One region of the Phyllobacterium sp. GQ127 genome, then DNA from elsewhere that is predicted to be linked to it. Evidence: predicted binding sites of a transcription regulator. Region 1 holds the regulator's gene; each other region holds the start of a gene.
The links. The regulator LexA, encoded in region 1, represses DNA repair genes until DNA is damaged. The targets are predictions, from matches to a motif close to TGTTCNNNNTGTGTTCNG.
Positions count from the first base shown of each region.

Region 1 (7,934 bases):
ACTTTCCTACAAGGCGGATTGGCTAGCGCGCACTTTTCTTGCGCCACGTATCAAAATATGGAGCGCCGCGCTTCCCAATATCATAGCCGATGAACCTGCTGTGCCTGAATATTTCAATATATTCGTGCGCGCAGGATCGCTTGCCCGCCAAATTGAGCAATTGCTGATGCCAGGTCTGCGGCGTGACGCTCAGCTTGAGAGTTTCGACAAGATCAGCCGATTGATGCAAACGGATCGGCCTGCCGGCGAAATTGCCGCTGAAAAAGTTCTTGAGCTTGCAAAGCGATAATTGTCGCTCATAACTCAAGAAAAAGGCGCCATCTGGCGCCTTTTTCTTTGTCTTCATTTATTTGCGATTTTCAACGCTCACATAATCACGCTGCGTTGCGCCAGTATAAAGCTGGCGCGGACGGCCAATCTTCTGAAGTGGATCTTCGATCATCTCTTTCCACTGGGCAATCCAGCCAACAGTACGTGCAACAGCAAACAGCACTGTGAACATGGTGGTGGGGAAGCCGAGCGCCTTCAATGTGATCCCGGAATAGAAATCGACGTTTGGATAGAGCTTCTTTTCGATGAAATATTCATCAGTTAGCGCAATCCGCTCAAGCTCCATTGCAACGTCGAGCAAAGGATCATCCTTGATGCCCAGTTCTGCCAGAACCTCACGGGTGGTCTGCTGCATGATCTTGGCGCGCGGGTCATAGTTCTTATAGACGCGGTGGCCAAAGCCCATCAAGCGGAACGGGTCGTTCTTATCCTTGGCGCGGGCAATATATTCAGGAATACGATCAACAGTGCCAATTTCACCAAGCATGGTCAGCGCAGCCTCGTTGGCTCCGCCATGGGCTGGACCCCAAAGGCAGGCGATGCCCGCTGCAATACAAGCAAACGGATTTGCGCCCGACGAGCCTGCAAGGCGGACTGTCGATGTCGAGGCATTCTGCTCGTGGTCAGCATGCAAAATGAAGATGCGATCCATTGCACGGGCAAGCACGGGATTTGGAACGTAATCTTCGCAAGGCACTGCAAAACACATGTGTAGGAAGTTGGTTGCGAAATCGAGATTGTTCTTCGGGTAAACGAAGGGTTGACCGATATGATATTTATAGGCCATGGCGGCCAGCGTCGGAATTTTTGCGATCATGCGGATCGATGCGACCATGCGCTGATGCGGATCGGAAATATCTGTTGAGTCGTGGTAGAAAGCCGATAGGGCGCCTACGCAGCCGACCATGACTGCCATTGGATGCGCATCGCGGCGGAAGCCGCTGAAAAAGCGCGACATTTGCTCGTGCACCATGGTGTGGCGCGTCACGCGAAAATCAAAATCAGCCTTCTGGCTCTTTGTCGGCAGTTCGCCGTAAAGCAGCAAATAGCAAGCTTCCAGAAAATCGCCATGTTCGGCGAGTTGTTCAATTGGATAGCCGCGATGAAGCAGTACACCCTCGTCGCCATCAATATAGGTAATTTGCGACTCGCAAGACGCTGTCGAGGTGAAGCCCGGATCATACGTGAATGCGCCAGTGTTCTTGTATAGAGTCCCAATGTCTACGACATCCGGTCCGATGGTCCCCTTTTTTATGGGTAAAGCGAATGCGTGACCATTGAGATCGATGTTTACGCTGTTCTCAGACATTGCCGTTCCTTTCTTGCTTTGACTTGCGCTGAACCAGCGCAAAAGCACCTTCCTCAAATGAGGTTATTTCCGTGATTTTTGCAGGCAGTGCACCGTACCCGAAAGGCATAATGTTGCAATGCAAAATTCGATGAAAAGCGCCTCACTATTGCGCTTTTAACTGATCCTCTATCCGACCGAGTGATTCATCCCGGCCCAGCACAGCCAATACGTCAAAAACTCCCGGAGACGTTGCCTTTCCCGTCAGTGCGGCACGTAGTGGCTGAGCGATCTTTCCGAGTTTCAGGCCGGTTTTTTCAGCATGAACACGAACAGCCGCATCAAGAGCTTCGGCGTTCCAATCACTAACTGCAGCCAAATCGGGCAATACGCCTCGAAGGACGGTCAAACCTTCCTCATTGAGCAGGGTGGAGGCTTTTTCGTCAAGCGGGAGCGGTCGTTCAGCAAACAGATATTTGGCACTGTCGGCAAGTTCCACAAGTGTCTTGGCGCGCTCTTTCAAGCCGGGCATGGCGGCGAGAAGCTGTGCCCTAGTTGTATCATTCAAGCGGGAAATTATGTCAGCCCCACCTTCGATCTCCGGCAAAACGTCGATCATGGCCTTTACCAGATCGGCATCGCTGGAAATTCGCATATAGTGACCGTTAATCGCCTCGAGTTTCTGAAAATCAAAGCGTGATGCGCCGCGATTAATGTCGGATATTTCGAACCATTCGATCATTTGCGCATCGGACATGATCTCGTCATCGCCGTGGCTCCAGCCTAACCGTACGAGATAGTTCCGCAGAGCTGCTGGCAAATATCCCATGGCACGATAGGCTTCAACGCCGAGCGCACCGTGGCGCTTGGAGAGTTTTGCACCGTCTGCGCCATGGATGAGCGGGATATGGCCCATGACAGGCACGGCCCAGTCCATTGCGTTATAAATAACAGTTTGCCGTGCCGCATTGGTCAAATGATCATCGCCACGGATAATGTGCGTGACGCCCATATCGTGATCGTCGACGACGACCGCATGCATATAGGTCGGGTTGCCATCCGAGCGAAGGATAATGAAATCATCAAGGTCTTTATTGGGAAAGCGCACATCGCCTTGCACCTGATCGCGCACCAAGGTTTCACCCTCTTGGGGTGCTTTGATACGAATGACGGGCTTCACGCCAGCAGGGGCTTCCTTCGGATCGCGGTCGCGCCAACGGCCATCATAGCGGGGCGGGCGGCCTTCGGCACGGGCCTTTTCACGCATTTCCTCCAGTTCGGCCTGTGATGCATAGCAATAATAGGCTTTGCCCTTGGTAACCAGTTCTTCAGCTACGTCGCGATGGCGCGGAGCACGATCAAATTGGGAGACAACCTCGCCATCCCAATCAAGACCAAGCCATTTCAATCCATCAAGTATGGCGGTTACAGCTGCTTCGGACGAACGCTCGCGATCGGTATCCTCAATGCGCAATAACATTTTCCCGCCAGTATGCTTGGCATAAAGCCAGTTAAACAGGGCTGTACGGGCGCCGCCAATGTGCAGAAAGCCGGTGGGCGAGGGAGCGAAACGGGTAACGACAGAAGATGACATAGGGTCTCCAGGGCAGTTCGGTCTATTAGTCGAACGTCCAATCGAATTGATTTGGCGTTGATGTACCATAGCGGTGCTGTCGTGCAAGGGCATTGGCAGAAATGGGGATCAATGGCCGAACCGTCAACCGACGAGAAAACGAGCGAAAGGCTTTTCTGGTTTCAACCGGAAAGTCTTGGGCAGCCGCTTGTCAAAACGTCTGGCACCGGAACGATCGATCATTATGGCGTTGGCTCGAATGGCCGCGTCGCCGTATTCAAACGGTCAGTCGAAGGTAAGCTGCAAGCCATTGCCCATGGAATTCCGGCGGCAATCAACGACGAGATTGCGCGAGGCGCGAAATTCTTGTTTTTGCCGGTGTTCGCTGGAACTGGAGCTATCCTTTATTTCGGCGCAAGCGGAGAGCCAAGACTAAGCCCGATGATCCTGGGAATCACGCTGCTTGTCGGATTTTATCTGCTGGCACACAACAGACCTTCGATAAGGATGGTCTGTCTCGGCTTCATGGCAATCACGGCAGGCATGGTTTGCGCAAAGCTGGAAACCAACAGAGCAGCGACGCCTATGCTTGGGTCTGAAGTGACGACCCGGGTGACGGGGCGTATTTCAGCATTGGCAAAGGATGCAAACGGAGGATGGCGGGTGATCCTTGACGTCATAGGCACCGAACGTCCTTCATTGCGTTATGGACCGGAGCGTATTGCGGTTTCTGCACGTCATTTGCCGCGAGATTTGAGCATTGGCGATGGACTCAAAGCACTGGTCCATCTGCGTCCGCAATCGGGCCCGGTTCGGCCAGCCAATTATGATTTTGCCTTTAACAATTATTATCGCGGCATTGGAGCCAACGGCTTTTTGCTGGGCCTGCCTCAAAAAGCCGATGTCGCGCCAAAGGCCGGAATAGCAGCAGCGGCATTCCTGACAATTAGCAATATTCGCCAGCAACTCACCCATCGCATATTGAAAAGCATTAAAGGGGAGCCGGGCGATATTGCGACATCGCTGGTGACAGGGCAGCGCGACGGCATAAGCGAGGAGACCAACAATGCCATGCGCCGCAGCGGCTTGTCACATATTTTGTCCATATCCGGCTTCCATATGGCATTGGTGGCTGCAATCAGCATAGGTTCGCTGCGCGCTGTATTCGCATTCTTTCCAAGTGCATCGGCCCGCTATCCCGTCAAGAAACTCGCGGCTGTCATCGCCCTGTTTGGCTCGGCATTCTATCTTCTGCTTTCAGGCGCCGACGTTGCCGCACAACGCAGCTTTGTGATGCTGGCAGTCATGTTGCTTGCAATGACCGTTGATCGCGCGGCGATATCGATGCGTAATCTCGCAATTGCCGCCTCAATTACAATTGCGGTTTCACCACATGAAATTCTCGGACCAAGTTTCCAGATGTCCTATTCAGCAACTGCTGCCCTTATAGCTTTATATGGCTGGTGGTCACGCTACCATTTGAGACGAGGCCTACGGAAACAGACAAGTGCCAAGGCCGGCATATGGCTGTTTCCATCAAAAGCAACGGCCTATATTGGCGGCATTGCCATGACCTCGCTGGTTGCTGGCGGAGCAAGCTCGATCTTTGCTGCCTATCATTTCAATAATACCGCTCCTTTTGGCCTTGTCGGAAATGCCTTGGCGCTACCAATTGTCTCAATTCTCGTGATGCCCTTCGCAGTGCTTGGCCTGCTCGCCATGCCTTTTGACCTCGATTGGCTTCCGTTTAAAATCATGGGATGGGGCATCGAGATTGTTATCGCCATAGCAAAAGCCGTGGCGTCGCATTCACCAAGTGGAAATCTTGGGTTGATGTCCGAAACTTCGCTTATTCTTATGGCGATAGGGCTTTTGCTTCTTCTATTTCTTTCAACGTGGTTGCGCCTGCTTGCCTTGCCATTGGTAGCATTGGCAATTGGTTTGACGGGACGGGCATCCTATCCTGCGATTATGGTCTCAGAAGACGGAAAACTGGTCGCGTTAAGAACGGACGACGACCATCTGGCGATCAATAAACAAGTGGGCAGCGCCTTCAGCCTCGATAATTGGCAGTTGGGGTATAGGGCCGGGCAGATCATTAAGCCGGCAATGAAAGGCGAGGTTGCAAGCGGCGCTCAATTCGAATGTGCCGATAAGCTTTGCACTGCCCGGGAGCCAGGAGGATTAATCGTTGCCTATACCGATGATGCAACAAGAACAGCAGATGCATGCCTAGAAGGGGATATCATCATTTTGGCTTTTGCCGCGAAGGCTACAAATTGTCCAAATGCTGGAAAATTGTTGCTTTCATCGCAAATGCTGGCGCTCAAAGGCGCTGCGGAGATCAGGTTTGATGCTCCACAATCTGACTCTGTCAAAGCCGATTCCACACCAGTTGGCACCGATTTGGCAAAACAAGAGCTTTCTCAACGCCTGAATTCGGTTGATATAAAGTATGCGATTGGCACGCCCAATCGCCCTTGGAATAATTACCGCATCTATTCCCGCGCCGCGCGCAATCTTGAAGAGCGGCAACTATCCAAGAAACCACCGGATACAAGCAATAAAATGTAGTTCGGCGTTTATGGTAGTCCCAAACATTTTTCGCTAGCTGCTATTCTGTGGCTGTTCGAATGGAGCCTACGAACAAAAGCACACCGTCCAGCGAAGCGTAAACGCCATCAATATCTGCGTATCAGACCGACCAGCTTGCCCTGTACCTGAACGCGGTCCGGTCCAAAGATGCGGGTTTCATAGGCGGGGTTTGCTGCTTCGAGAGCAATGGATGCACCTTTTCGGCGAAAACGCTTCAACGTTGCTTCTTCATCATCCACGAGTGCCACAACGATTTCACCGGGGCTCGCGGTATCTCCGCGCTTGATAACAACAGTGTCGCCGTCAAAAATACCCGCTTCGATCATGGAGTCACCTTTGACCTCAAGCGCATAATGCTCACCGCTGCCGATCATATCGGGCGGGAGATTGAGCATGTGAGTCTGGTTTTGAATTGCAGCGATCGGCACACCGGCAGCGATACGTCCCATAACAGGAATGCTGATCATGTTGGCAGCAACAATATCGGCAGTGCTTGCTTGCGGGCGAGGCGGCGCAACATTTCGTCCCAAACTGCCTTCAATAACGCTCGGAGAAAATTTGCGTTGCGCGTTCAGACCCGGCGCAATTGAGTCGGGCAGGCGAAGCACTTCCAGCGCCCGTGCCCTATTTGCTAGCCGACGAATAAATCCTCGCTCCTCCAGTGCGGTAATCAGGCGATGAATGCCGGATTTAGATGCGAGATCAAGTGCATCCTTCATTTCATCAAAAGAAGGGGGAATGCCCGTTTCCTTCAACCGTTCATGTATGAAGAGCAGAAGTTCATGTTGTTTGCGCGTCAGCATAGGGGCGATCCTTAAGTGTGGAATCGGAAAAACAAAACCAGAACAAACACTATATGTTCCAGTTGTGTTCCACAAGGATTAATATCTGGTATAAACCAGCCCTATATGCCCAATTACTCTGAAAATCAGATGGAATGACGCAAAATATGGGCCTATCCGCTTATCGGAGGACCGCTCGACTGGCGCACTGTGAGTTCTACGGGCCATAATTCATGAATATTGTCCACGGGTTCGCCATCAAGGACGCGCACGAGCATTTCAGCGATTCTCGTGGCGGCGGAGCGCATTGATGATCGCGTGGTGGTCATGGATGGAACCATGTTGCTGGCATTGAGATATGGAAAGACATCGTCATGGGTGATGAGCGATACTTGTTTGCCCAACTGATAACCCTTGTTGCGAACTGCACGTGACACACCCAAAGCGGTCATCATTGATCCTGCAATGATTGCTGTCGGTTGCGGAGTGCATGAAAGCAGCCGTTGCGTTTCACGAAAACCGATTTCATCAGAGAAGTAGTCGTGTACGATGAAGCGCGGGTCGATTTCGACGCCGCGTTCGCTTAGCGCTTGGCGATATCCGAGCTCGCGATGCTCAGAGAACGTAAACCCTCTTAACCCGTCAATCATGGCTATATGCCGATGTCCAAGGTCGAGGAGGTGGCTTGCGGCCTGATAGAATGCGCCCTGATTGTCGATATCCAGCCAGGCATGGGGCCTGTCTATGTTCGTACGGCCATGCAGAACAAAGGGAAAGTTTGCATCGATCAGCATGGATACGCGCTCATCGACCAAAACAGGCCCGGAGACGATGATCGCATCAACCCGTTTGCTCGAAATCAGGCGCTTATAGACCGAAATCTCGTCATTATCGACAATGGGACTGAGCAGAAAATCAATCTCGTCCCGGGAAAGGCGCTCCGCCAAGCCGGCAAGAAATTCCGCGGTATGAGGCCCAAATCGCTGGCTGGAATCTGCGGGGATAACCAGACCGATAGCACCGACACGGCCCATGGCTAGACGTCGGGCATTTGCATTTGCGCTATAGCCAAATTTCAATGCGGCTTTATTGACGCGCTCGCGCGTAGCCTCATTCACTTCCGGATAACCGTTCAGCGCGCGGCTAACGGTCGTCTGGGAAAGGTTGAGCTTTTCAGCGAGTTCTTTCAGCTTCATGCCGGACGGTCCAAAACTGTATTCCTATCTGCGTCGTTCGATGTCTTTGCCTTCGTAATATAATCATACTTCAAAGCGCTTTAAATGATCTGCACAATTTTATTTGCCTGATTAATGGCGTTCATAAACTATTTATTGACATTCGTTTTGCGTTTTGACACCTTTTATCC
Region 1 is NZ_JCAXDZ010000001.1:668,657-676,590, reverse strand. It holds gene lpxB (lipid-A-disaccharide synthase) at 1-289, shown strand, start outside; gene gltA (citrate synthase) at 347-1,639, opposite strand; gene gltX (glutamate--tRNA ligase) at 1,785-3,212, opposite strand; gene AC6CHM_RS03515 (ComEC/Rec2 family competence protein) at 3,324-5,765, shown strand; gene lexA (transcriptional repressor LexA) at 5,873-6,589, opposite strand; gene AC6CHM_RS03505 (substrate-binding domain-containing protein) at 6,742-7,764, opposite strand.

Region 2 (7,934 bases), on a different contig from region 1:
TCTCTGCATCGAACGCATCAAGGATTAAACCAAATTTTGCCGGCTCTGCGCTTAGCGGGGCCGGCGTTTCTGCGGTGCGTCGTGCACTTCACACTTGTGATTTATTGACTGCATTTACGAGAGATTATTTCAGGGAGGGGAAACATGACAAAAACAGCTATCGTAACTGGTGGTACGCGCGGTATTGGTGCTGCAATCAGCATCGCTTTGAAAGATGCAGGCTACAAAGTCGCAGCAAGCTATGCAGGCAATGATGAAGCGGCAAAAAAATTCAGTGATGAAACCGGTATAGCGACCTATAAATGGGATGTGTCGAGTTACGAAGAATGTACAGCCGGTATTGCCAAGGTGGAGGCCGATCTGGGACCCATTTCGGTGCTCGTAAATAACGCCGGTATCACGCGCGACGCTATGTTTCACAAGCTCACACCAGGGCAGTGGACGGATGTCATCAATACCAATCTGAATGGCCTGTTTAATATGACTCATCCGCTATGGACGGGGATGAGAGACCGCAAATTTGGACGCATCATCAACATATCGTCGATCAACGGGCAAAAGGGTCAGGCTGGACAGGTCAATTATTCGGCTGCCAAGGCGGGCGATATAGGATTTACAAAGGCACTGGCACAAGAGGGTGCGCGGGCTGGCATTACTGTCAATGCGATCTGTCCCGGTTACATCGGAACGGAAATGGTGCGTGCAATTGATGAAAAGGTTTTAAACGAGCGCATCATCCCGCAGATTCCGGTCGGTCGTCTTGGCGAGCCTGAAGAGGTGGCGCGCTGTGTCGTTTTCCTGGCCTCAGACGAATCCGGTTTCATAACCGGCTCAACGCTCTCAGCCAATGGCGGACAATATCTGAGCTAAGACCGTTTTTACTGCAGGCGCGCTGCCGGCTGAGAATCCAGTCGGCAGAGGTGCTTGACTCTTGGTAAAAACTGATAATTCGCGGCGATGCGCAAAAGTTAATTTTTTTGCGCGATGTGGGCCTCCAACAAGTTGAGTGATTCAGCATGTAGTGATTATGCTTGGAAAAAATCTATATATCGCCGTGAACAAATCGGGAATATGAGCCTAAAGCTGATTCGTAGCCGATTCGTTCTGCTCGCGTTCTATTTCTTAACGGTATATTCCGTGAATCGATTAATGATTGTTTATCTGGATTGAGCCACTTACGTTCTGTAGATGCTGAGAATGCTATTTGGATGAACGCCAAACTTTGGTTTGCTCATTTGGGCGGTACTGGATTGTAGTTGATGAACCTTATGCCCAAGACCGAACTGCCTCTCACACTGACTGGCCGCGATGTTACGGCAGTTTTGGGGCCCACAAACACTGGCAAGACTCATCTTGCGATTGAGCGCCTGCTCGCGCACCGATCCGGTATGATCGGTTTGCCGCTGCGGCTTTTGGCGCGCGAGGTTTATAATCGTGTCGTGGAGCGAGCAGGCATTGCCAATGTCGCGCTGATTACCGGCGAAGAAAAAATCAGTCCGCCTGGCGCCCGTTATTCAGTTTGCACCGTAGAGGCCATGCCGCGCCATACGGATATGGATTTTGTTGCCATTGACGAAGTTCAGCTTGCCAACGATCTTGAGCGTGGCCACATTTTCACGGATCGCATTCTGCATCTCCGCGGGCGTCAGGAAACAATCCTCCTGGGCGCTGCAACGATGCGTGGCATTCTAGAGAAGCTTTTGCCGGGCATATCCGTGGTTACACGGCCAAGATTGTCCAATCTCGCCTATTCCGGTTCGAAAAAGATTACCCGCCTGCCACCGCGCACGGCGATTGTGGCTTTCGCGGCGGAAGAAGTCTATTCAATCGCGGAATTGATCCGGCGGCAGAATGGTGGCGCTGCGGTGGTCATGGGAACGCTAAGCCCACGAACGAGAAACAAGCAGGTGGAGCTTTATCAGTCCGGGGATGTGGACTATCTGGTGGCAACCGATGCCATTGGCATGGGGCTCAATCTCGACGTGGACCACGTTGCGTTTGCACAGGACCGGAAATTTGATGGATATCAGTTCCGCGATCTTTCACCGGCAGAAATCGGTCAGATAGCCGGGCGAGCCGGGCGCCATTTGCGTGACGGAACATTTGGCGTGACGGGCCATGTGTCAGGTTTCTCCGAAGCGCTTGTTCAACGTGTTGAATCCCATGCTTTCGATGCAGTGAAGATTTTGCAGTGGCGGAGTGCTCGTTTTGACTATTCCAGCCTCGATGCGCTGAAGCGCTCCATTGACACTCCGGCACCGATTGATGGTCTGACCAGAGCTCTTCCGGCGGTTGACCAGCAAGCTTTGGAGTTTCTTTCGCGTGATCCCGATATTGCTCCACTCGCAAATACGCCCGAACGTGTAGCACTTTTATGGGACGCCTGCGCCTTGCCGGATTATCGCAAGATTGCACCGGCGCAACACGCTGACATCATTGCGTCCGTATATACTGATCTTGTTGAAAAAGGTCATGTGAACGAAAATTATATGGCAGAAGAGGTTCGGCGGGCTGATTCCATTGATGGCGATATCGACGCTCTTTCGCGGCGTATAGCCCAGATCAGAACGTGGACATTTGTGTCTCATCGACCCGGTTGGCTGGCAGATCAGGCACATTGGCAAGAAAAGACGCGTGAAATTGAGGACAGATTATCCGATGCACTGCATGAACGGTTGACGAAACGCTTCGTAGACCGCAGGACAAGCGTGCTTATGAGGCGCCTGAGAGAGAATACAATGCTAGAAGCCGAAATTAGCCCTGCCGGGGACGTTGTTGTCGAGGGGCACCATGTTGGACGATTAGACGGGTTCCGTTTCACTGCGGATGCTCAAGATGATGGAGCGGACGCCAAGGCGATCAAAGCTGCAGCGCAAAAAGCGCTGGCGGCAGAGTTCGAAAATCGCGCTGAGCGGTTTTCGGCATCCGCCAATGGCGATTTTGCTTTGGCGTCAGATGGGACGCTGCGCTGGATCGGTGCGACTATTGCTTCCGTTGTATCCGGAGAGCAAGCGCTCAAGCCGCGCGCCGTATTGCTGGCTGATGAGCAGCTCACTGGCCCGGCTCGCGACAAGGTTGCCGCGCGGGTTGATCGCTTTCTCAACCACCATATAGACACGGTGTTAAAGCCGCTTGTTGATCTTGCCAATGCGGATGCGCTGGTCGGAATCACGAAAGGTCTTGCCTTCCGGCTGGTCGAAAACTTCGGTGTTTTGCAGCGCCGCGATGTTGCAGAAGAAGTTCGCGGGTTGGATCAGGACTCCCGAGCAGCCCTGCGCCGTCTCGGCGTGCGCTTCGGGGCGTATCACGTATTCTTGCCGGCTCTACTTAAACCGGCTCCCGCTGGTCTCTTGACGCTGCTCTGGGCGCTCAAAGAAGATGCCAAGGACCGTCCCGGGTATGGCGACGTCGTTCAGGTATTGTCCGCAGGCAGAACCTCTGTGGTGACCGATGCAAGCTTTGATCCCGCATTCTATCGTCTGGCAGGATATAGATTGCTTGGTCGCAGAGCTGTCCGCATCGACATCCTTGAACGTCTGGCGGATCTCATCCGTCCTGCGCTGGCCTGGAAGCCCGGCACGGGCACTCGTCCCGATGGCGCCTATGACGGATCACGCTTTCTGGTAATCCCAGCCATGATGTCGATCCTCGGTGCAACTGCCGATGATATGGAGGAAATCCTCAAAAATCTTGGCTATCGTCAGGAAGCCGTTGAACCTGCGATTGTTGCTGCCAAATTGGCGGAGCTAGAAGCGGTCGCAAGTGCTGCACCAACGAAAGAGACTGCAGTGCCTGCTGCAGAACCGGTTGGTCCGGGGTTTGCAAATGCGCCAGTGGTGCAAGCTATAGCCAAACCATCCCAGCCGACTGCTGAAACAGCAACGCCAGCGGTGTCGGAAGAAGCACCAAAGCCAATTCTCTTGTGGCGTCAGGCACGTTTCGATAATCGCAATAATCGTGGAAATCACGAGAAACGCGATCATCAGCGCGGTGGGCAAGCACGAAACGGCCAATCTGAGCAGAGAGCTGCCCAGCCCAACCGCCCGGCTGCGCCGCAGAATGAACGTGGTGAACGCAAGGAACATTTCCGGGGCAAAGGCAAGCCCGCAGGCAATGAGCGCTTTAAACAGGATGGCGCGAAACATGGCGGAAAACCACAGGGACAACATAAGGCTCCAACCAAGCGTCCCGAGCGTGAGGAACGTCCAGTTAAAATCGACATGGACTCGCCTTTTGCCAAGCTGCTCGCTTTGAAGGAACAAATGAAAAAATAAAATGATGGCAGAGGCCGATAACGAAGGAAAGAAAGGACGGCGCATTGATAAATGGCTGTTCTTTGCGCGGGTGGTAAAATCCCGCTCCCTTGCGGCCAAGCTGGTATCCAGCGGGAATGTCCGTCTAAACAAAGTGAAAATTGATCAGCCATCGCAGAATGTCAAAGTAAGCGATGTGCTGACAATTTCCTTGGACCGTCGTGTCCTGGTTTATGAAGTTGTTGCGGGTGGAGAAAGGCGCGGGCCAGCTGAAGAGGCGAAGAAACTCTACAGGGATCTGTCTCCGCCGCCCATGCCGAAAGAAATTAGCCGTCTGGACGCTTTACCAAAGCGTGATGCCGGCAGCGGCCGACCAACAAAAAGGGAGCGCCGGCAAGTTGATCGTTTGATGCAGGGCAAAAACGATGATTCCAACTCATAATGTGGCCAACGTTTAATCGAAATAAATTTGCTCGGTTTTGACCTAAGTAGAGTACACTATACCGATAATACACCATTCGCCGGGAACGAATTGCTTGTTTGCGCTTGTTGAAGGTGCGAACAATGCGATCAAAGGCTCGCCGGTAAACCAACGCCCGCGTTCTGGTGCCGCAGTCTTGTTCTTACCTCTTGTCAGTTTGGCAGCAAATCGTTACCTCACGATTGTACCCCGCTGATCGTGGTGTCTTCTGGAGCCAGTAAATGACTTATGTTGTGACCGACAATTGCATCCGCTGCAAATATATGGATTGCGTTGAGGTCTGTCCGGTCGACTGTTTTTATGAAGGTGAAAACATGCTCGTCATTCACCCGGACGAATGTATTGACTGCGGTGTTTGTGAACCTGAATGTCCAGCGGAAGCTATCAAGCCGGACACTGAGCCAGGTTTGGACAGCTGGTTGCAGCTGAATGCCGAGTATTCCGAGAAGTGGCCCAATATCTCCACAAAGGGCGACGCCCCGTCGGATGCCAAGGAAATGGACGGTGTGGCAGGCAAATTCGAGAAATTCTTTTCTCCGGAGCCTGGCGAAGGCGATTAATAGCCCAGGAATCAGACTTGGCTAAACTGGAGTTGGTGCAATAAGCAAGGCTTTGAGCCCCATTTTTTGAGCAATTGCAGCAAAAATTTGATTCTACGCGGTTTTCATGTTATGGTGCTGAAATATGTTGATCATTGGACGTCAATTTCGTGGCGCTAAAGTATAAATCACCACTTGGCTAGATTTTTTTCGGACGCAACAGTTCAGGGTATGCTTGTTTGTCATTCAGCCCAACTGATCCGTCCGGATTGCTTTTGCGCGACACTATTGACGACCGACAAACCGGGTTCCGGTTTCCAGTGGTTGGTTTAACCGGTGCGTTTTGCCGGGCGCAGCAGGGAGTAATGAAGCGCATGACAGTAGTTCCGCAGAAAAAAGCCGCCCAGCGTATTGGATTTAAAACGGGCGAATTTATTGTATATCCGGCACACGGCGTTGGTCAAATTGTCAATATTGAAGAACAGGAAGTTGCGGGCCACAAGCTTGAACTGTTTGTTATTGATTTCCAGAAAGACAAGATGCGTCTGAAAGTGCCAGTTGCCAAAGCAACAGCCATCGGCATGCGGAAACTTTCTGAAACAGATTATGTAGAGCGCGCATTGAAGGTCGTCCAGGGACGGGCCCGTATCAAGCGCACCATGTGGTCTCGCCGCGCGCAGGAATATGATGCGAAAATCAATTCAGGCGATTTGATTTCGATTTCGGAAGTTGTGCGTGATCTATTCCGTGCCGACAATCAGCCGGAACAGTCTTATTCAGAACGCCAGCTTTACGAGGCAGCACTTGATCGCATGGCTCGGGAAATTTCCGCCGTCAACAAGATGTCAGAAACCGAAGCTGTCCGTCTTATCGAGGTAAATCTCGCTAAGGGTCCTAAGCGCGGTGCTAAGGCAGATGATGCTGAGGCAGAAGTTGAAGCAGATGTAGTTGCTGAAGACGAGCAGGAAGAGGCAGCATAAGAGCTGTCTTTCTCGCCAAAACACAGCCCGGCAGCGATGCCGGGCTTTTTATTATTCGCTGATAAGCTTCACCTTGTCGCCGACGGATACGGTTCCGCCGGGCGGCATGGCGTTGATCAGGCGAAAGAGGTCAAGCTTGCGGTCTGTACCCAGGATTTTGCTTGAAAGTGATGAAAGAGTATCGCCGGGCTTTACTGTCACAACGCGGATGCGCAAAGGCTTTATGGCGGCTTTCTCTTCAGGCGTCAGGAGCTTGAAGCTCTGAACAACCGTTTGCGAGGCGGGTATTAGCGCTGAGCTTCCTGCTGGAGCCGCAGTCAGGAAGCGATAAATGCGATTACCGGCATTGATCACGAAAATATCAAACTCCCAGCGATCGGCCTTTGCCTTGGCGCTGGCCGCAGGCATGCCGTTAAAGGTCGTAGCGGTAACGCTGGCGTCGACAAGCCCGGTCACCCAGCCGCTGCGCATGTAGTCGGTCATTGACGGATTGCCGGATATTTGTGTCCCATCAAACCGGACGGCTACTTCTCCCGGGCCCGTCGCCATAACGGCATCGGCGCTGTTGTCGATGGTGAAGCCTTCAGGAACAGTGAAGCTCACGCCCAGAAGTGGATGGACGAAATTGCGGCCCCGCACATAGCCTTCTTCCGGCGTATCGCCATATAGGATGCCGTCTATACCCTGCAGGAACGATTCGCGGTCGGTCGTGCCAACGCCGGGGGCACCGATACGGCGGGCATGCCCACGCGCAAGTTCAATTCGCTGCGGTGCCGAGGGGTGGCTGGCAAGGAAATCGAGGCTGGCATCGGTAGCGCCAGACACGTTACGGAAATCAGCATAGGAAGCCATGGATTGCAGGAAACGTGGCGCAGCAAATGGATCATAACCCGCTTCGCCAATCATCTTGATGCCGATCGCGTCGGCCTGAAGTTCCTGATTGCGTGAAAACTGCGCCATCCGCAGCTTGCCGCGGATCAAGGCTTCCTGTCCGGCGGTGTCGCCCTGCAGAACTTCCGATACGACGCGTCCGGCAATAACGGCTTCCTGTTCGCGCTGCTGGCGCTCTATACCGTGATTGGCGATTACGTGGCCCATTTCGTGAGCAATCACGGCGGACAGTTCCGCGCTGTCATTGGCGAGGGCGAGGAGGCCGCGGGTGACATAAAGATACCCGCCCGGCAAGGCAAAGGCGTTGATGTTGGGCGAGTTGAGAATCGTTATGCGATAGGTGTGGGTCGGGTTGTCCGAAACCGTTGTCAGATTGCCAACGACTTTGGCGACCATGCGCTCCAGTTTTGCATCCTTATACTCGCCGCCATAGGTCGCGAGAATACGGGGATGCTGCTCAGCGCTAAGTTTGGCGAGCCGGTCGTTCTTATTAACATTGTCTACCGTGACCGGGTTCGATGACGGGCCAAGCGCCGCATCTTCCTTGCTAATATTCAGCACTTGGCAACCTGAGAGAAAGGCAAGCATCAGCATGAGCTGCGCCGGCTTTCTGCCCTGCTTAGCTGCTTGAAACCATCCTGTATTCAAGGGAGACGTGTGCGAACCCAGAATCATATCCTTTTTGTATTAAGCGCCAGGAGACTCGTATGTCTTTGTTCTTGCTAGCCCGATGTGCGGCCCGGAGCAAGAATTTCATTGTTTTCCTGACCGGGGCAAGGCGTCGAAAATA
Region 2 is NZ_JCAXDZ010000003.1:273,209-281,142, reverse strand. It holds gene AC6CHM_RS13375 (acetyl-CoA C-acetyltransferase) at 1-28, shown strand, start outside; gene AC6CHM_RS13370 (beta-ketoacyl-ACP reductase) at 145-870, shown strand; gene AC6CHM_RS13365 (helicase-related protein) at 1,260-4,274, shown strand; gene AC6CHM_RS13360 (RNA-binding S4 domain-containing protein) at 4,279-4,695, shown strand; gene fdxA (ferredoxin FdxA) at 4,956-5,294, shown strand; gene AC6CHM_RS13350 (CarD family transcriptional regulator) at 5,639-6,253, shown strand; gene AC6CHM_RS13345 (M48 family metalloprotease) at 6,305-7,738, opposite strand.
Region 2: AC6CHM_RS13365 (helicase-related protein) is a predicted target of LexA. The motif match lies at 1,055-1,072, and genes of this name have one in related genera.

Region 3 (7,934 bases), 110 kb from region 1:
AAAATGCGTGGATTACAGTACCGGACGCAATCGAAACACCCGGGCCAAAAACAATATTGGGCTCCAGCGTAACATCTGCCTCAATCACTGTATCATGAGAGAAAAATACTGTTTCCGGCGCTTGCATGGATACGCCTGCCAGCATCATTTCGCGGCGTTTGCGGTTCTGCCAGATTGCTTCCGCTTCCGCCAGTTCCAGGCGCGTATTAATGCCGATCACATTGTCCGGAGAAATCTCGATGGCAACAACAGACTTCCCTTGCGAATTGGCGATCTCCACCACATCGGTCAGATAATACTCACCTTTTGCATTCTCATTCTTAATCATGTGAAGCAATGCCAAGGCACTATCACCACGCAAAGCCATCAGACCGCCATTGCAAAACCCAATTTTCTTTTCGGACTCGCTTGCGTCCTTTTCTTCACGAATCGCAATTAAGCGGCCATCCTGTTCAATAAGGCGGCCATATCCATGGGGGTTTTCAGGCCGAAATCCCATCACCACAATGTCTGAACCGCCAGCCAGTTTCTCACGAGCCATTTCCAGCGCAGATGTTTCGATGAGCGGGGTATCACCAAAAACCACGATGATGTCGTCGTAACCTGCCTCTATGGCAGATTGTGCGGCAAGAACGGCATGTCCCGTGCCAAGGCGCTCCACCTGCTCGTGAACGGTGATATTGCTGACGAGCGCGCGCACGGAGGTTTCAACCTTGTCGGCGCCACGGCCCACCACCAAGGCTATATCGCTGCCTCCAGCACCTTGCACTGCCTTGGCGACGTGTCCCACAATTGGTAATCCGGCTATTTCATGCAGCACTTTCGGCAATGAGGACTTCATCCGCGTGCCCTCTCCGGCAGCGAGAATAACCGTAAGACAAGTGCGTGATGTCATGGTTCAGACTTTCAGTTTGGCCAAAGCGTTATCAGGCTGCAACATGGCACAATGCTGGTTGCAATTTGGTAACTTGCGCTTCTTTAGCCAAGTTGGCCGAGGATGGGAAATGTTTCAAGCAGCCAGAATGAAAATGTCTGCAGCCCTCCGGTCAGGAAAAGTACTCCTGTAATCACCAGCAGTCCTCCCATGATTTTTTCGACCTTGCCAAGATGCATGCGAAACCGGGATAGGAATCGCATGAACACACCGGAAAATAGCGCGGCAATAATGAAGGGAATGCCGAGCCCAAGAGAATAGATCGCAAGCAGTAGCGCCCCGTCAGCGACAGTATCGCGTGCTCCAGCCAGCGCCAAAATTGGACCAAGCACCGGTCCTATGCATGGGGTCCAGCCAAATGCGAATGCCAATCCCATAATATAGGCTGCAAAGGGATTGGCCGGTGCTCCTTTGCTTTGAAAGCGTGCCTCGCGGGATAGAAAAGCTAATCTGAACACACCGAGGAAGTTCAATCCCATAATGATGATGATGATTCCGGCCAGGATGGCTATTTCCTGCTGCCACATGCGCAGGAATGCCCCAATTGTCGATGCGCCTGCACCCAGTAGAACAAAAACTGTGGTGAATCCCAAGACGAAGCAAAAGGACGATAAAAGGAGCGCGCGCCTGACCGGTGAAATTTTGGCGGTGGAAGCATCAGCTCGGAAGTCTTCTACAGTCACCCCTGCCATGTAGCACAGGTACGGCGGCACGAGAGGCAGCACACAAGGTGAAAGAAATGAGAGCGCCCCGGCCCCGGCGGCAGTCAGATAGGAAACATCCAGCGCCATATGCGCTCCTTCATGGTCATTCAGGTTGCGCCGGATTAAGCCGAATCTGTTCGGATTTCCAATCACCTTTTCGCCATTCCTCTGATCAAATACCGCATTACGGGGTAGCTCTGCCGGGGAAATTTGAAGAAAGCTGTAAAAACAACGCTTTTTATCACAGAAACTATGCACAATAGCTGTTGACCGATTGCCATCTCGCACCTATGTTCCGCCGCACTTCCCGAGGCCAGTTTATGGCTTTCAAGGGAGCGCGTAGCTCAGCCGGTAGAGCAACTGACTTTTAATCAGTAGGTCCGGGGTTCGAACCCCCGCGCGCTCACCATCATTCCCGCAAAATATCCTATTCTCTTCGAGCGGTAATTATCCAGGCGCGGGAGTCAAAGAGCACCCCGTCAGTGGTCATATGAGTCTCAAGCAGATTGCGCAGCCGTTGCAAGGCAGGTTCGGGTGCTTCATTCGTTTGAGCAAGCATATCCTTTATAGAGAAGATTTTCATGAGAGCGTCAAACGCGCTGTCGACAGATGCTCCGTAGAATACCGGTTCCCGCACGTCGATAAAATCGACGGATACAAACCCTGCGGTATTGAGAAGCTCTTTGGCGGTAGCAGGCTCACCAAGGGAAAACGCCTTCCGGGTTTCCGGTGAGGCCATCGTGGTCGGAGCTACGGTTCGCCGAATGGCGCCAGACCATTCATTTTTATCCTGGTTCTGCCATACCATCCATGCCAGTCGCGCATCGGGACGCATGGCGCTGGCAATATTTGCAAACGCGGCAGCCGGATCAGAGAAGAACATAGCGCCAAACCGGCTGATGCAAAGATCGAATCTGGCTTGGGGAAATACGTGGCTTTGGGCGTCGCCCTGCTCAAATGAAACATTTTTGAGCCCAGAATCATTTGCCCGTTGCCTGGCAACTTCCAGCATATCGCTTGACGTATCCACACCAATCGCCTTGCCATTGACAGCAAGGCTGGCGGCATCGCGCGTGGTTTGTCCTGCCCCGCAACCCACATCAAGCACATGGTCACTCACTCCAACGCTGGCAGCGGCAATCAAGTGTTTGGTGTGACGTTTTAATTCTGCGTCATAGAAATCTGCACGATCCAACATTTGAACCTCTTCTGGTTTCTGCTGTCATTGCCGGCGGTTGCTTCTTTGGCAAGACTGGTTGCATTATAGGATCAGTTATGTAAGTTCACAACCAATGTAGTTGCTGTTCGTTTGAGACGAGGCTCGAGGCATTGACACCTCAGATGCTGTGCAGGGGGATGACGAAATGAATGAACGGATCATCATTGCTGACAATGTAGAGATCGCCACGCAGGCTTTTGGAGATCCAACCCATGAGCCTGTTCTGCTTATCATGGGCGCCATGGCTTCCATGTTGTGGTGGCCGGAGGGGTTTTGCAAGCAACTCGCCGCCCAAAATCGCTACGTCATTCGTTATGATAATCGGGATACCGGCCTTTCGACCGCTTATGAGCCGGGAAACCCTGACTATACAATGGACGACATGGCTCAGGATGCATTTCGCGTGCTCGACGCCTACAATATCAAAACCGCACATCTGGTCGGTATGTCGCTGGGTGGTATGATCGCGCAAATGGCCACTTTCGCCCATCCTGAACGCGTAAAAACGCTGACCTTGATCTCAACCACGCCCATCGGCGTTGATACCTCCAACCTTCCGCAGACGAGTAGTGCCTATATGGAGCACGCAGCGACAGGCGAGAGTGTTGATTGGACCGATAGCGCTCAGGTCATAGATTTTATTGTTAAAGATACGCAGATGATTGCAGGTACACGGCATCCCTATAATGAGATGCAGGCCCGTAAACTCGTAGAGCATGATGTGAAGCGTGCTAAAAACTTTGCCAGCGCTACCAATCATTTCATGTTGAAAGGTGATGACAGCTGGGACAACAAGCGCGACGAATTAGCTAAACCTCTTCTCGTTGTCCACGGCACAGCGGACCCGATTTTTCCGATCGAGCATGGCGAATTGCTGGCACAAAGCGTTCCAGGTGCAGAACTTCTCCGTGTTCCAGGTGGCGGCCATGAAATTCACCTTGAGGATTGGGATGACATTATTCGCGCTATCGGCGCTCACACAGGGCTTAACTGCCGCGCCTAACTTTTCAGGCGGACTTAGTTTTCTTGTTCCGTTGGGCCAAGAAGCCTGTCTCTTTCGCTTATAAAAGTATCAAGCGCCTGATGACCCTTGACTGTCCAGAAAGCGGCTTCCGGCTCGTAATCATATCCCATGAGTTTGGGGGGAATATCCACAGTGGAAAAATTCTGAATCGTTTTGCTTGCAAATTCGCAGACGTAAAACGGTAGAATCTGGTCGATATGATATTTGGGTTTCTTCCCCAAGCTAACTGCTATCGAAACGGCAATTGCATTTGCCAATCGCATTGAACCTGGCGAATTATTTAAAAGAACGGCAGATGCAAGAATTTTGCGCCACGGATGTTTTTCATTCCTTCTAAATATGAATGCTCCGCTTTGATGGTCGAAATCAGATGGAATTATTGGCCAGGGAGACCGATTCATCACGGCGTCGACATCAATCATAAGAAGGCGTTCGACACCAGCTTCCAGAATTAAAGGCGCTAGCAGGAAGCGTGCGGCGGTATAATAGATTTCACGGCGTGGCAGCCCCTCTGCCAGTGCGCATGGATCAATAGAATAGGTCAGCCTCACGTGCTTGAGAGTCTTGGAAAGGGTAGCCGCTTCCTCGATGACCTTGCCGGAAGGTTGAAGAAGCAGAAGATGGAATGCCTCAGGCTGACCTAGACGTTCGATGGATTTGATCAGTCCCAGAGCGAAATTGTAGAAATAGCGATCATCGCATGCTGCCAGGAGAACATTACCTGAATTTGGCAAATTTCCCTTTATACTTTCACGAAACAGCTCTGTTTCTCGGGCTCTGACCTGTGGCAGCTTTAGCGCCTGCCGAGCATTCCGCCTCAACATCCAGCGAAATAATAGTGAATGTCTCTTTTCCGATTTAGGTATGGGAGCGGTGGATTTGGCAGACATGCGATCATTTCTATAACTTTGAGCGTAGTTTCACCTCAATCTATAACACAACCATTATCGCGAAGAAGGGCTTCAGAACCAGATCAGAAATCCTTCCCATGAGTCTCAACAGCGAAAGGCTGGATGCCTCTGAAATCTGCAATTGATGATCTGATTCTAACCATTCGCATCGGGAAGCGCTTGACACCGGATACCTTAAATTTGATAATGGAACATATCATGAACAAACGAGGGTTCTATAGTGGCGATCGTCGATCTAACGGCGTTAAGACGCGATATTGCGTCTTTAAATGAGCAAGGCACGCAAGGTGTGTCTGGCTCTGCCTTTGATCTTGGCTGCCGGACTGTAGACGGCATATTTCGGGGTGGCCTTCAGCGGGGCGCTCTGCATGAGATTTTTGCGAAGGAAAGTGGGGACGCAGGTGCCGCAACAGGTTTTGTTATTGCCCTCGCCTTGCGCGCATCAGCCAACCGAAGCCCCATTCTTTGGATTGAAGAAGATTTTACAGGCAATGAACATGGCTTTCCCTATGCTCCCGGCCTGCATTATTTGGGTCTCGACCCGGAACGGGTGATTTTCGTTCGGTGCTCCTCGCCTCATAATGTTTTAAAGGCTGCAGCAGACAGCCTTGGCATTCGCGGTATGGGAGCAGTTATTATTGCGCCGTGGGGCCATCCCAAATGTCTGGATTTGACTGCCTCGCGAAAATTACTGCTTAGCGCACAACAGGCCGAAGTGCCCGCCTTTCTCCTGAGGCTGGGAGCTGTTCCGGGTGAAAATGCTGCCGTCACACGGTGGTTAATTCGTGCTGCAACCTCACAATCCCCTGGTGCAAACGCGCCGGGCAACCCTGTTTTTCAAGTCCAACTCATTCGCAACAGGCAGGGCAACACAGGCCAATGGCTATTACAATGGGAGAGTGAAAATCATGTTTTCCAACGGATCGAGCCGGTTTTTGGCTCTGTGGTTTCCACATCTTCCTACGGATCGTCTCAAACGCGAAAATTCGCAGCGCGACCGTTCTGATCAGTATCTCATTGTTGTTGACAAGATTGCCAATACTTTACGGCTGGTAGCGGTTGATCAGAGAGCTGCAAAAGCAGGTCTATACAAAAGCATGACTTTGGCTGATGCACGTGCGCAGTTTGAAAAGCTGGATATCGCATTTGCCTCACCTCGTCAGGATTCCGCATTTTTGGAGCGTCTGGCAGATTGGTGTGATCGATACACGCCTCTGGTCGCTTTTGACGATCCGGATGGTCTTATCCTCGACATTACAGGCTGTGTTCATCTTTTTGGGGATGAGCACACTATGCTCAAGGATATTCACAATCGTCTCAATCAACAGGGCGTGGCAGTAAAATCAGCCATCGCAAGCAATGCAGCCTCTGCCCGTGCCTTTGCACGCTATTCATCCGGCGGTGTCATCGGCGATGATGAAGAAAAGAGACTATATAAACTGCACCTTGCCTGTCTTGAGATAGAAGCAGCACATCTTGCTGGTCTGAAGCGCGCAGGTCTGCTGCATGTTGGCGAAGTCGAGGTTCTGCCCCGTGCTGCCCTTGCTGCCCGTTTCGGAAAAGAGCTGATCAATCGCCTGGACAGTCTTTTTGGCAGGCAAGACCAGCCAATTTCTCCGCGCCGTATTGTGCCTGTCTGTATGGTTGAGCGACGCATGGCCGAACCATTGGTTGTTATGGATTCCGTCGAGCTTTTACTTCAATCCCTTGGCGATGAACTTTTCAGGCAATTGCAAACCCGTGTTCAAGGTGCGCGTGAAATCGAAGCGAGCTTTTTTCGTGTTGATGGAAATGTGAGACGGATTCGTATTGAATCCGGAAGGCCGCTTGTAGAGACAAAAACATTACTGCGATTGCTCAAGGAGAGGCTATCAAGCTTGGCAGAACCTCTGGATGCAGGCTATGGCTTTGATATTGTTCGGCTCTCTGCTATTCGAACAGAACAAACACATGCGCTGCAGAAAAGTCTCGACAATACGCGGCAAGAGACAGAAGCATTTGATGCGCTCATCGATAGACTTTCTATAAGATTGGGCAGTTCGCGTGTGTTGCGACCTGTTGCTATTGATACGCACATTCCTGAACGTGCTGTCATGCTTGAAGCTGCAGCCGGGAATAGATCGGATCAATCAGTTCAGTGGTCACCAGAACATTACCCTGGAAATCCTCCCGAAAGACCAATCAGACTGTTTAATCCACCCGAACGCATTGAAACGACATCAGGAGTTCCTGACGGTGCACCGGCGCGCTTTACGTGGCGCCGCGTACAGCACACGATTGTTTTAGCTGAAGGACCCGAGCGTATTGCACCAGAATGGTGGCGCGAGCATGCGGGTGCTCTCACACGCGACTATTACCGGGTTGAAGACAATCAGGGAAAGCGTTTTTGGGTATTCCGCGAGGGTCTTTATGAGCGAGGCGATCCCACCCCCCGATGGTATTTGCATGGGATTTTTGCCTGATGGATTATACTGAGCTTGCCGTCACCAGCAATTTTTCCTTCCTCAAGGGGGCGTCGCAACCCCAGGAACTGGTTCTGGCTGCAACTCTTCTGGGGCTTAAAGGCATTGGTATTGCCGATTGCAATACACTTGCTGGCGTGGTGCGAGCCCATAGCGCCAGAAAAGAAATCAAAAAAGAACAGGGTCTTTCAATAGACCTCTATATTGGTTGTCGGCTAAGTTTCACTGACGGCACGCCTGACCTTGTTGTTTATCCGCGAGATCGCCCTGCTTACGGTCATCTCTGCCAGATTTTGAGTGTGGGAAAGCACCGTGCCAAGACCAAAGGGGAATGCCATCTGCTTTTCGAAGACTTTCTGTTCAAGGCAGACAATTTTCAGATAGCTGTAATGCCTCCCGAAAATCCCGACGAAAGCTTCACGGGCTTCCTAAAAAAACTAGCTTTTGCGGCGGCGGATTGCGTTTGGCTTGGTCTGGTGATGCCGCGCAAGGGAGCCGACAGGCGTCACGGTGAAAAACTGGTTCGAATTGCAGCCGATGCAAACATTCCATTTTTGGCAGTTAATGATGTGCTTTATCACACTCCTGCCCGGCGACCACTTCAGGATGTGCTGACCTGTATCCGTGAGCATGTTACGATAGAGACAGCTGGCCGCAAACTGGAAAAGAATGCAGAGCGG
Region 3 is NZ_JCAXDZ010000001.1:555,648-563,581, reverse strand. It holds gene glmU (bifunctional UDP-N-acetylglucosamine diphosphorylase/glucosamine-1-phosphate N-acetyltransferase GlmU) at 1-895, opposite strand, end outside; gene AC6CHM_RS02955 (cytochrome c biogenesis CcdA family protein) at 979-1,725, opposite strand; tRNA gene AC6CHM_RS02950 (tRNA-Lys) at 1,972-2,047, shown strand; gene AC6CHM_RS02945 (class I SAM-dependent methyltransferase) at 2,066-2,836, opposite strand; gene AC6CHM_RS02940 (alpha/beta fold hydrolase) at 3,003-3,860, shown strand; gene AC6CHM_RS02935 (hypothetical protein) at 3,875-4,771, opposite strand; gene AC6CHM_RS02930 (ImuA family protein) at 5,013-5,798, shown strand; gene AC6CHM_RS02925 (Y-family DNA polymerase) at 5,701-7,254, shown strand; gene AC6CHM_RS02920 (error-prone DNA polymerase) at 7,251-7,934, shown strand, end outside.
Region 3: AC6CHM_RS02930 (ImuA family protein) is a predicted target of LexA. The motif match lies at 4,980-4,997, and genes of this name have one in related genera.

Region 4 (7,934 bases), on a different contig from region 1:
TTTGGATACATTCCACATGAACATTGAGGAAGCTGATGTCGGATTAGCTATCCGGCATGCTGCCGAGAAAATTGGATACATTCATATTGGTGAAAGTCATCGCGGCTATCTTGGCACCGGCAGCATCGATTTCGGCGCTATCTTTGATTCATTGATCGCAATTGGCTGGGACGATTACCTAACTTTTGAGTCCTTTTCCACGACGATAGTTGATGAAAATCTGTCACTTAAGACCGCAATCTGGCGTAACCTTTGGGATGATAATTTGGCCCTTGCAAAACATGCTCGCCAATTCATTGAACTTGGAATGGAAACCGCGCGACTCAAGGCAGATTTGGTAAGACAAGCACATTTGCCGATTGAGTGACAGCCTGACTGTGTGGCCAAAGGCTCGGTGAGGGAACTAACTCCACATAGCACGCATGCGTGAACCTACATCAACCCGAACGCCACGGGCCTCAGTTTCCCTCGCGTTCTCAGGGCGTGCAATCGGCCATGAACAGCACTCGAAATATTGCAGTAGAGTGGCTGGAATGAACCGTGTGCGGGAAGCGTAAACATGCCGATCGCCTTTGGCGTTCTGGCCATGCGTGAAAAACCGCTGAGGGGTGACAAGGTGCAAGCTATCCTTTGCTCTTGTCATGGCGACGTAGAGCAGGCGCCTCTCTTCCTCGATCTCTGCAGTTGAGCCGGTACCAAGGTCGGACGGCATGCAGCCGTCTACCACATTGAGCAGATAAACCGATTTCCATTCTTGTCCCTTGGCTGAATGGATCGTCGATAGGATGAGATAATCCTCATCCAGCAATGGGACGCCAGATTGATCGCTTGTCGCGTCCGGCGGATCAAGAGTGAGTTCAGTCAGAAATCTCTCTCGCGAAGGATAGCCGCTGGCAATTTGCTCAAGCTGAAGAATATCAGCCTGGCGCATTTGCGCATCTTCGTGAATACGCTCCAGATGCGGTTCGTACCAACGCCGGACCAACTCAATCTCGGCAGGCCAGCCCATCCTTCTGGCGCTGAGTTGTTGAACGGTCGAAACGAAGTCCGACCAATTGTCACCGGCGCGCGGAGGTGCCGGATGCTGGGTGAGGGCACTTAATGGGTCCGCATCTATCGCCATGTCTTCAAGTGCGCGCTGTGCCGAAGCAGGACCAACGCCTGGAAGTATCTGCATGAGGCGGAATCCGGCAACACGATCACGCGGGTTTTGCGCAAAGCGAAGCATGGCCAATACGTCTTTAACATGGGCGCTGTCGAGAAACTTCAATCCACCAAATTTGACGAAAGGAATGTTGCGCCGGGTCAGTTCAACTTCCAAGGGTCCGCTGTGATGTGAAGTACGGAACAACACCGCTTGCTGTTTCAAAGTTGTTCCGGTTTCCCGGGTCTCCAATATCTGCTCGACGATGTAATTTGCCTGCTCGTTTTCATCGCGCACAGAGACGAGTCTCGGCCTTTCCGCAGACTGTCGCTCCGTCCAGAGATTTTTTGTGAAGCGTTCGGATGCCAGATCAATCACGCCGTTTGCCGCACTCAGGATCGGCTGTGTGGAGCGGTAATTGCGGTCAAGTGTGATGACATCCGCCGGTGGAGTGAATGAGCTTGGAAAGTCGAGGATATTGCGAATGGTAGCAGCGCGGAACGAATAAATAGATTGCGCGTCATCACCGACTACCGTCAGACCGCGTCCTCCGGGCTTCAAGGCCAACAGAATGGTTGATTGTAGGCGATTGGTATCTTGATATTCGTCGACGAGGACGTGATCAAAGCGGCCACCAATATCTTCTGCAAGCAGCGGATCGCAAACGGTCTGCGCCCAATAGAGGAGTAGATCGTCATAGTCGAGAATGTTCTGTGCTTGCTTGGCTTCGACATAACCGGCAAAAAGCTGGCGAAGTTCTGTCTCCCACATGGCGCACCAAGGGAAAACATCCTTTAGAACCTCGTTGAGTGGGCGTTCAGAATTGACGACGCGAGAATAGATCGCAAGGCAAGTTCCTTTGGTCGGAAAGCGGGTTTCGGTTTTGGAGAAACCAAGTTCGTGCCGGACCAGATTTATGAGATCGGCCGAATCTTCCCGGTCGTGGATAGTAAAGTTCGGGTCAAGCCCAATCTGTTCGGCATAGTCACGTAAAAGCCGTGCGCCTATCCCGTGAAATGTTCCCGCCCAATCCAAGGCGTCAGTCATGATCGAGGACTTTTGCCCAAGCACCTGCGTACAGATACGGCCGACCCGTTTGGACATCTCAGCGGACGCACGTCTCGAGAATGTCATCATAAGGATACGGCGAGGATCGGCACCATTTACAATGAGGTGTGCAACCCTGTGTGCCAGCGTATTGGTTTTTCCCGATCCCGCTCCCGCAATGATAAGAAGCGGTCCGCCAGTCTGACCATCGGGTAGTCCGATACCAAATTCTACGGCCTTGCGTTGTGCAACGTTCAACTTATCAAGATGCGCAACACTCATCGAAAAACTGGTTCCTATTTCTGATTCTGCTTGGAACAAAGATAGAACATAACACTCGTTTGCTCAATACTCAAGGCGGTGCAGAGACATACGCCAGCCGTTCCCGCTGCAATTAGTTCGGGCTCTGCATATAGGCCGCGCAGAGCGAAAAAACGCTTGCGAGCAAGCTGAGCAAGCCCCCGCATAGAGTAATGTAAACAAACCCCTCGGCCGCGTAGACTTTACCCATGACGATAGTCCCAGCGAACAGTGCAAGGTAGGTTACCGCGCTATTGAGACCCATTATTGCCCCACGTTGTGAAGGTTCCAGGGCCGTTAGTCGCATAATCAGCACGTTCAGGCCGAAGTGATTTGCGAGCCCCCAGATTGCCATGACGGCAAGAACCCCGGTGTAGGTGCCTGATACGAGCGACATCACGGCGTAAACCACAGCGACCATCAGAAAGATTAAGGGGAGCAAAACGCGACGGCCACTATAGGCGTCAACATAACGGTCCAGAAATACGGCGCTTCCAAAACCGATCCCGTAGAAGATCGCCGCAAGCCCGGTGGCTCGCACAGGATATTCCAGGTTCACATGCAAGTGATCGCCGACATAAGCATAGACGCCGTAAAAAGCCGCCATGAAACACCCACAGGCTGCCAGAAGCGGCAGTACGCCTTTGATCGTCAGGGCGGTGATTGGCGTTCTTGATGCAACACCCTTGCGCTGTGTTTCATGCTGCTGCCCGTTCACCGATAATCCCGCTCCAGCAATGAGAGCCGCTGCGGCGATTGCGATGTAAAATGCACGCCAGCCAAGACCGTCAGCGATCAACGTCGAAAGGGGTACACCCGCCACCATGCTGATCGTCCAACCCGTGAGTACGATACCAATCGTGCGCCCTTCATGTCCGGGCGAAGCAACGACGGCAGCAAGAGTATAAATTGCGGGCAGGGCGACACCGGCCGATATGCCGACGAGAAACTGAGAAATCGTCAGGACGACTGCGCCTTGAGCCACACCACTGCTGATAAAACCGATCGCCATTATCAACATGACATAGGCAAGCGTTCTACGAGGGCCCGCCCGATCTATCAGTTGCCCCAGAGCGATGGCCCCCAACGCGGTTCCAAGCCCAAAGGCAGCCGATGCCAGCATAATGTCCTGAACTTCTACGTCGAACCCATCGGCAATTGCCGGCGCAATCGGACCCAGTGCAAGTGAATTTGAGCCGATCAGACCAATGCATCCCGTCAGGGCCCAGACTATTGCGGGAACCGACATTGATGAAATTTCGCTTGTTACGTGATTATCATTCTGCATAAGCTCACAATATTCGAATGTTATTCGGCGGCAACCAGGGAGTTTACGGTCGTGAAAAAAACAGATGGTATTCTGCACCATAAAGGGGAGGCGCATAGGGCAGACCCAATGGACAGAAAATTGTTAGGTCAACTGGTGGGGGATGCGACCCTCAGCTATGCTGAACTTGGACAGAGAGTTGGCCTTTCGGCCCCGGCGGCACATGAGCGTGTCAAACGCTTGCGGCAGCGGGGAGCGATCAAAAGCGTCTCAACACTGATAGACCCCGCAAGTGTAGAAAAATCGCTTCTGGCGTTTGTCCATGTGGACACAACAGGCTGGGGGAAAACACCGACCTTGCTGGCAATAAGCCAGTACCCGGAAGTGGAGGAAATCCATTCGGTAGCGGGCGACGCGTGCATGCTACTCAAGGTTCGCACGAACGGGACTCAAGCTCTTGAACATTTGCTGGCGCAACTGTACGCAACGCCAGGTGTGAAGGCGACGCGAAGCTATGTCGTGCTGTCGACCTATCTCGAGCGGCCCGTACAAGCCGAAACAACGCAGGAGTGGCCGGTGATCGACTTCAAGCGGGAACAGGCTGACGCCAAAAATCTTCTTTAGGCTGGAAGCTTGGGGAACGAAAACTCTGCCAGCTCGTTCCAACGACAACTCAGGGAGGTTCCCAATGTCAAATGAAGATGGATCCGGAGGCAATCCTGCTTTCGATAAGAGCAGCCCGACATCCTTCGGACAATCCGTAGAAAGTGAAGCGCAGATTGCCGATGCTGCGAGCCGCTCGTCCGGCCTTGTTGGCCAAGGCGAAAGACTTCACGTCTATAGGGTTGTGCCGACCGCCTCACCTGACGATCCCCGATGGGAGAACTCGCCGTTTCAAGGAGAGGTCGTGGTGGCTGCACGGACCAGTGGCGATGCAAGAATTGTAGCCGCGGGCCGCGAGCTTGATTTTATGGAAGTCGATGCGGCACCTGCCGATGATGTTACCACTTTCAATGCAAGTGCCTTCCGCGATGACAAGCTCTATACGGTCATCGAGATTGAAAGCGGTAGAACCGATCTGACGCGAGGGGTCATTGTTGGCGATATCAGCGTTGATAATATCCGGCCTATGCGGTCCTTAGACTGATCGGTGGTTTATAGTCGGTTTTCTGCGCTCACCTGCGGCACATCGCGCGTGTTCATTAAAGAGATGCGGGGACCAAGAAGGGGCTTCCTCTATGTGCCAGCGTACTTGAATGATCCTGTTTGAAGGCAGACCCCCTCTGGAACTAGCGTGGTTCGACACTTAAGTTGAGATAAAGAGGACTGAAATCGGCATACTCTTTAAGACGTTCCCAATCGAGAATAGTCACGATCTTACCCGCCCATTTGAAGAGATTTTCCCGCCGTAACATTTGCAGGCTTTTGTTCAGATGGACCACTGATATGCCCATCACATCTGACAGCTCGGCTTGTGTGAGAGGAAAGCTAAACGAATTATCCCGTGTCTGGCCCACCACTTGCAGACGGATGAAAAGCTCGCAAATCAAATGGGCGAGATGTATTTTCTTGGGTCGCCGTCCCATTCCCACGATCCACTCCCGGTGAATAGAGCCATCGATAAGGGTTTGCAGCCACAGCAAACGCGTGAGATGGGGAAACCTCTCGGTAACCATGATGATATCGTTGTGATCGAAAAGAGCTATGCGGCAAGGTGTGAGTGCAACAATGCCATGATCCATAACCTTCAAAGGAAAGGCATGAAGGTCCACAAAATCGCCGGGAACATGCAGAGATGTAATTTGCCTACTCCCATTTTCAAGTACCTTGTAGCGAGCAGCAAAGCCCTCCACCAGAAGTGTACTATACCTCGGACGGCTTCCTTCGACGACAAGATCCTCATCCGCGGAAAAATTCTTGTCCTGGGTTATCATTGATTGCAGCAATGACTTTTCCGCAACTGATACGACATCGTGACTCTCAAGTTTCAGTAGCAAGGATTCAATCAAAGAAACGTACTCCAGAGGGCGTGTTGAAATTTTATCGGCACCTGTAGGAACCTAATCCTTCAAAGAGGCTTATGTTCCAGAAGAGGAAAAAGCATGAGCCGATATTACTTCGATTTGGACAATGGCGACGGCAGGACCCGCGATGATGAAGGGGTGGAACTTCCTGACAATGCCGGCGCCATTAAAGAAGCTTCAAGGATTGTAACCGACTTGGCACGTGACGAACTGGTGGAATGCGGCAATGGTAGAATTTGGCTTACAATCAGAAAATCGGATGGCAATGTGCTGGCGGTGGCCAGCCTGCTATTCGACACGAAATTTATCGAATTTCAGCCAGCTGGTGAAAGCTGAGCAGTACTCAACTCCATCGCTGAATGCACCCAGGTCATCCAATAAAGCCTCGGTTTCACCTGAGTGATTCTTTCGCGACACCGTCAGACCGGGGAGACAGCTCGCCGGACATCCGATCTGTGGATTTCAAAGCGGTAGAGTTACCGACAGCCTCCCGGCTGGCTTGCCTGTGCGGAGGGTTTTATTGCAGCAGCACCTCATGCCGGCGCCAGCCCTGATTTCGATTGTTGGTTCTGGAGCAGTTTGCCTATTTCGGTGGAAGATACTGCTTCACTGAATAGATGACCTTGCACTTCGTCACAATGATTTTCACGCAAAAATGTCAGCTGCTCGTGGGTCTCAACCCCTTCTGCGATCACTTTCATGTTGAGCTTTTGCGCAAGCGATATGACGGCTGCGGTAATCGTTTTGTCATCGTCATCCTCAACCAAATTTCGTAAAAAAGACCTATCTATTTTCAACCGTGAAACCGGGAGGCTTTTTAAGGCACTTAAGTTTGAATATCCCGTACCAAAATCGTCAATGGCAAAACTGACACCGACTTTGCGCAGTTCCTCCATTGTGGCAATTACTTCGTTGACGTCCCGCATTACCAAACTCTCAGTAAGCTCAAGTTCAAGGCACTTGGCATCTAATTCTGTTTCGCCCAATGCGTGCATGACACGGCTCGTCCAATTCTGATCGTGAAACTGACGAGCCGAGACATTGACGCACATGGTAATTGGTTCAAACCCGGCGTCCTGCCATCTTTTGTTCTGCTTGCACGCTTCGTAAAGAACCCACTCGCCAAGCGGCACAATAAGCCCCGTTTCTTCTGCCAACGGAATAAATTCGTTGGGATTTATCAGTCCCAATTGCGGATGATTCCACCGGACCAAGGCTTCCACAGCGAATATGCGTCCGAATTCCAGTTCCACTTGAGGTTGATACAAAAGGTGAAACTCGGATTGAGCAATGCCTCGGCGAATTCCGTCGTGGAGGGCTAACCTTTCATGGGCTTTTATATTAAGTTCCGGCGTGAAAAAGCGAAATCCGTCCCGCCCTGCTTCCTTTGCCTTATACATGGCAATATCCGCATTTGCGATCAAGGTTTCAGCATCTGTTCCATCTTGGGGATAGGTGGCGATACCTATGCTGCAAGTGATGTGGAACTCTCGGCCTCTGATAATCATTGGCTCCAGGATCGCTGCTCGGATTTTGTGCATTGCGGCAGCAATCGCGTCGGTGTTTTCCGGTAGATCTGTCAACAGGATAACAAATTCGTCGCCGCCCATACGCACTGCCGCGTCCGTCGGCCGTATACAATTCTCCATACGTCGGGCAACCGTCTTTAAAAGTTCATCGCCTGCAGTGTGCCCGAGGCTATCGTTGACGATCTTGAAATTATCCAAATCGACGAAAAGGACCGAGACCCATGGGTTGTGCCGTTTCGTCTGTAACATTGCCTGCGTGAGGCGATCCGTCAGGAGAATACGATTTGGCAAACCAGTCAGCATATCGTGGTAAGCCATATGGCGGATCTTATCCTCGGCATGTTTCCGTTCGATCGCAATTGCTGCGATTCTGGTCGCGATTTGTGTCAGGTTGATCTCTGCCGGCTCCGGATGGCGTACTCCGGCCGAGTAAAGTGCGAACGTGCCAAGGACGATGCCATCGTGAGACAATACTGGAGCCGACCAGCAGGATTTCAGACCATGAAGGGAAGCCAGATCGCGGTAATTCTTCCAAAGTGGATTACTGGCGATGTCAGCAACGATCACACTTTCGCCAAGCCAGGCAGCAGTCCCGCACGATCCGGCACCAGGTCCAATGGGGA
Region 4 is NZ_JCAXDZ010000004.1:315,185-323,118, reverse strand. It holds gene AC6CHM_RS17160 (sugar phosphate isomerase/epimerase family protein) at 1-367, shown strand, start outside; gene AC6CHM_RS17155 (ATP-dependent helicase) at 404-2,473, opposite strand; gene AC6CHM_RS17150 (MFS transporter) at 2,586-3,740, opposite strand; gene AC6CHM_RS17145 (Lrp/AsnC family transcriptional regulator) at 3,888-4,382, shown strand; gene AC6CHM_RS17140 (hypothetical protein) at 4,447-4,905, shown strand; gene AC6CHM_RS17135 (Crp/Fnr family transcriptional regulator) at 5,048-5,767, opposite strand; gene AC6CHM_RS17130 (DUF6894 family protein) at 5,861-6,118, shown strand; gene AC6CHM_RS17125 (sensor domain-containing protein) at 6,316-7,934, opposite strand, start outside.
Region 4: AC6CHM_RS17155 (ATP-dependent helicase) is a predicted target of LexA. The motif match lies at 2,505-2,522, and genes of this name have one in related genera.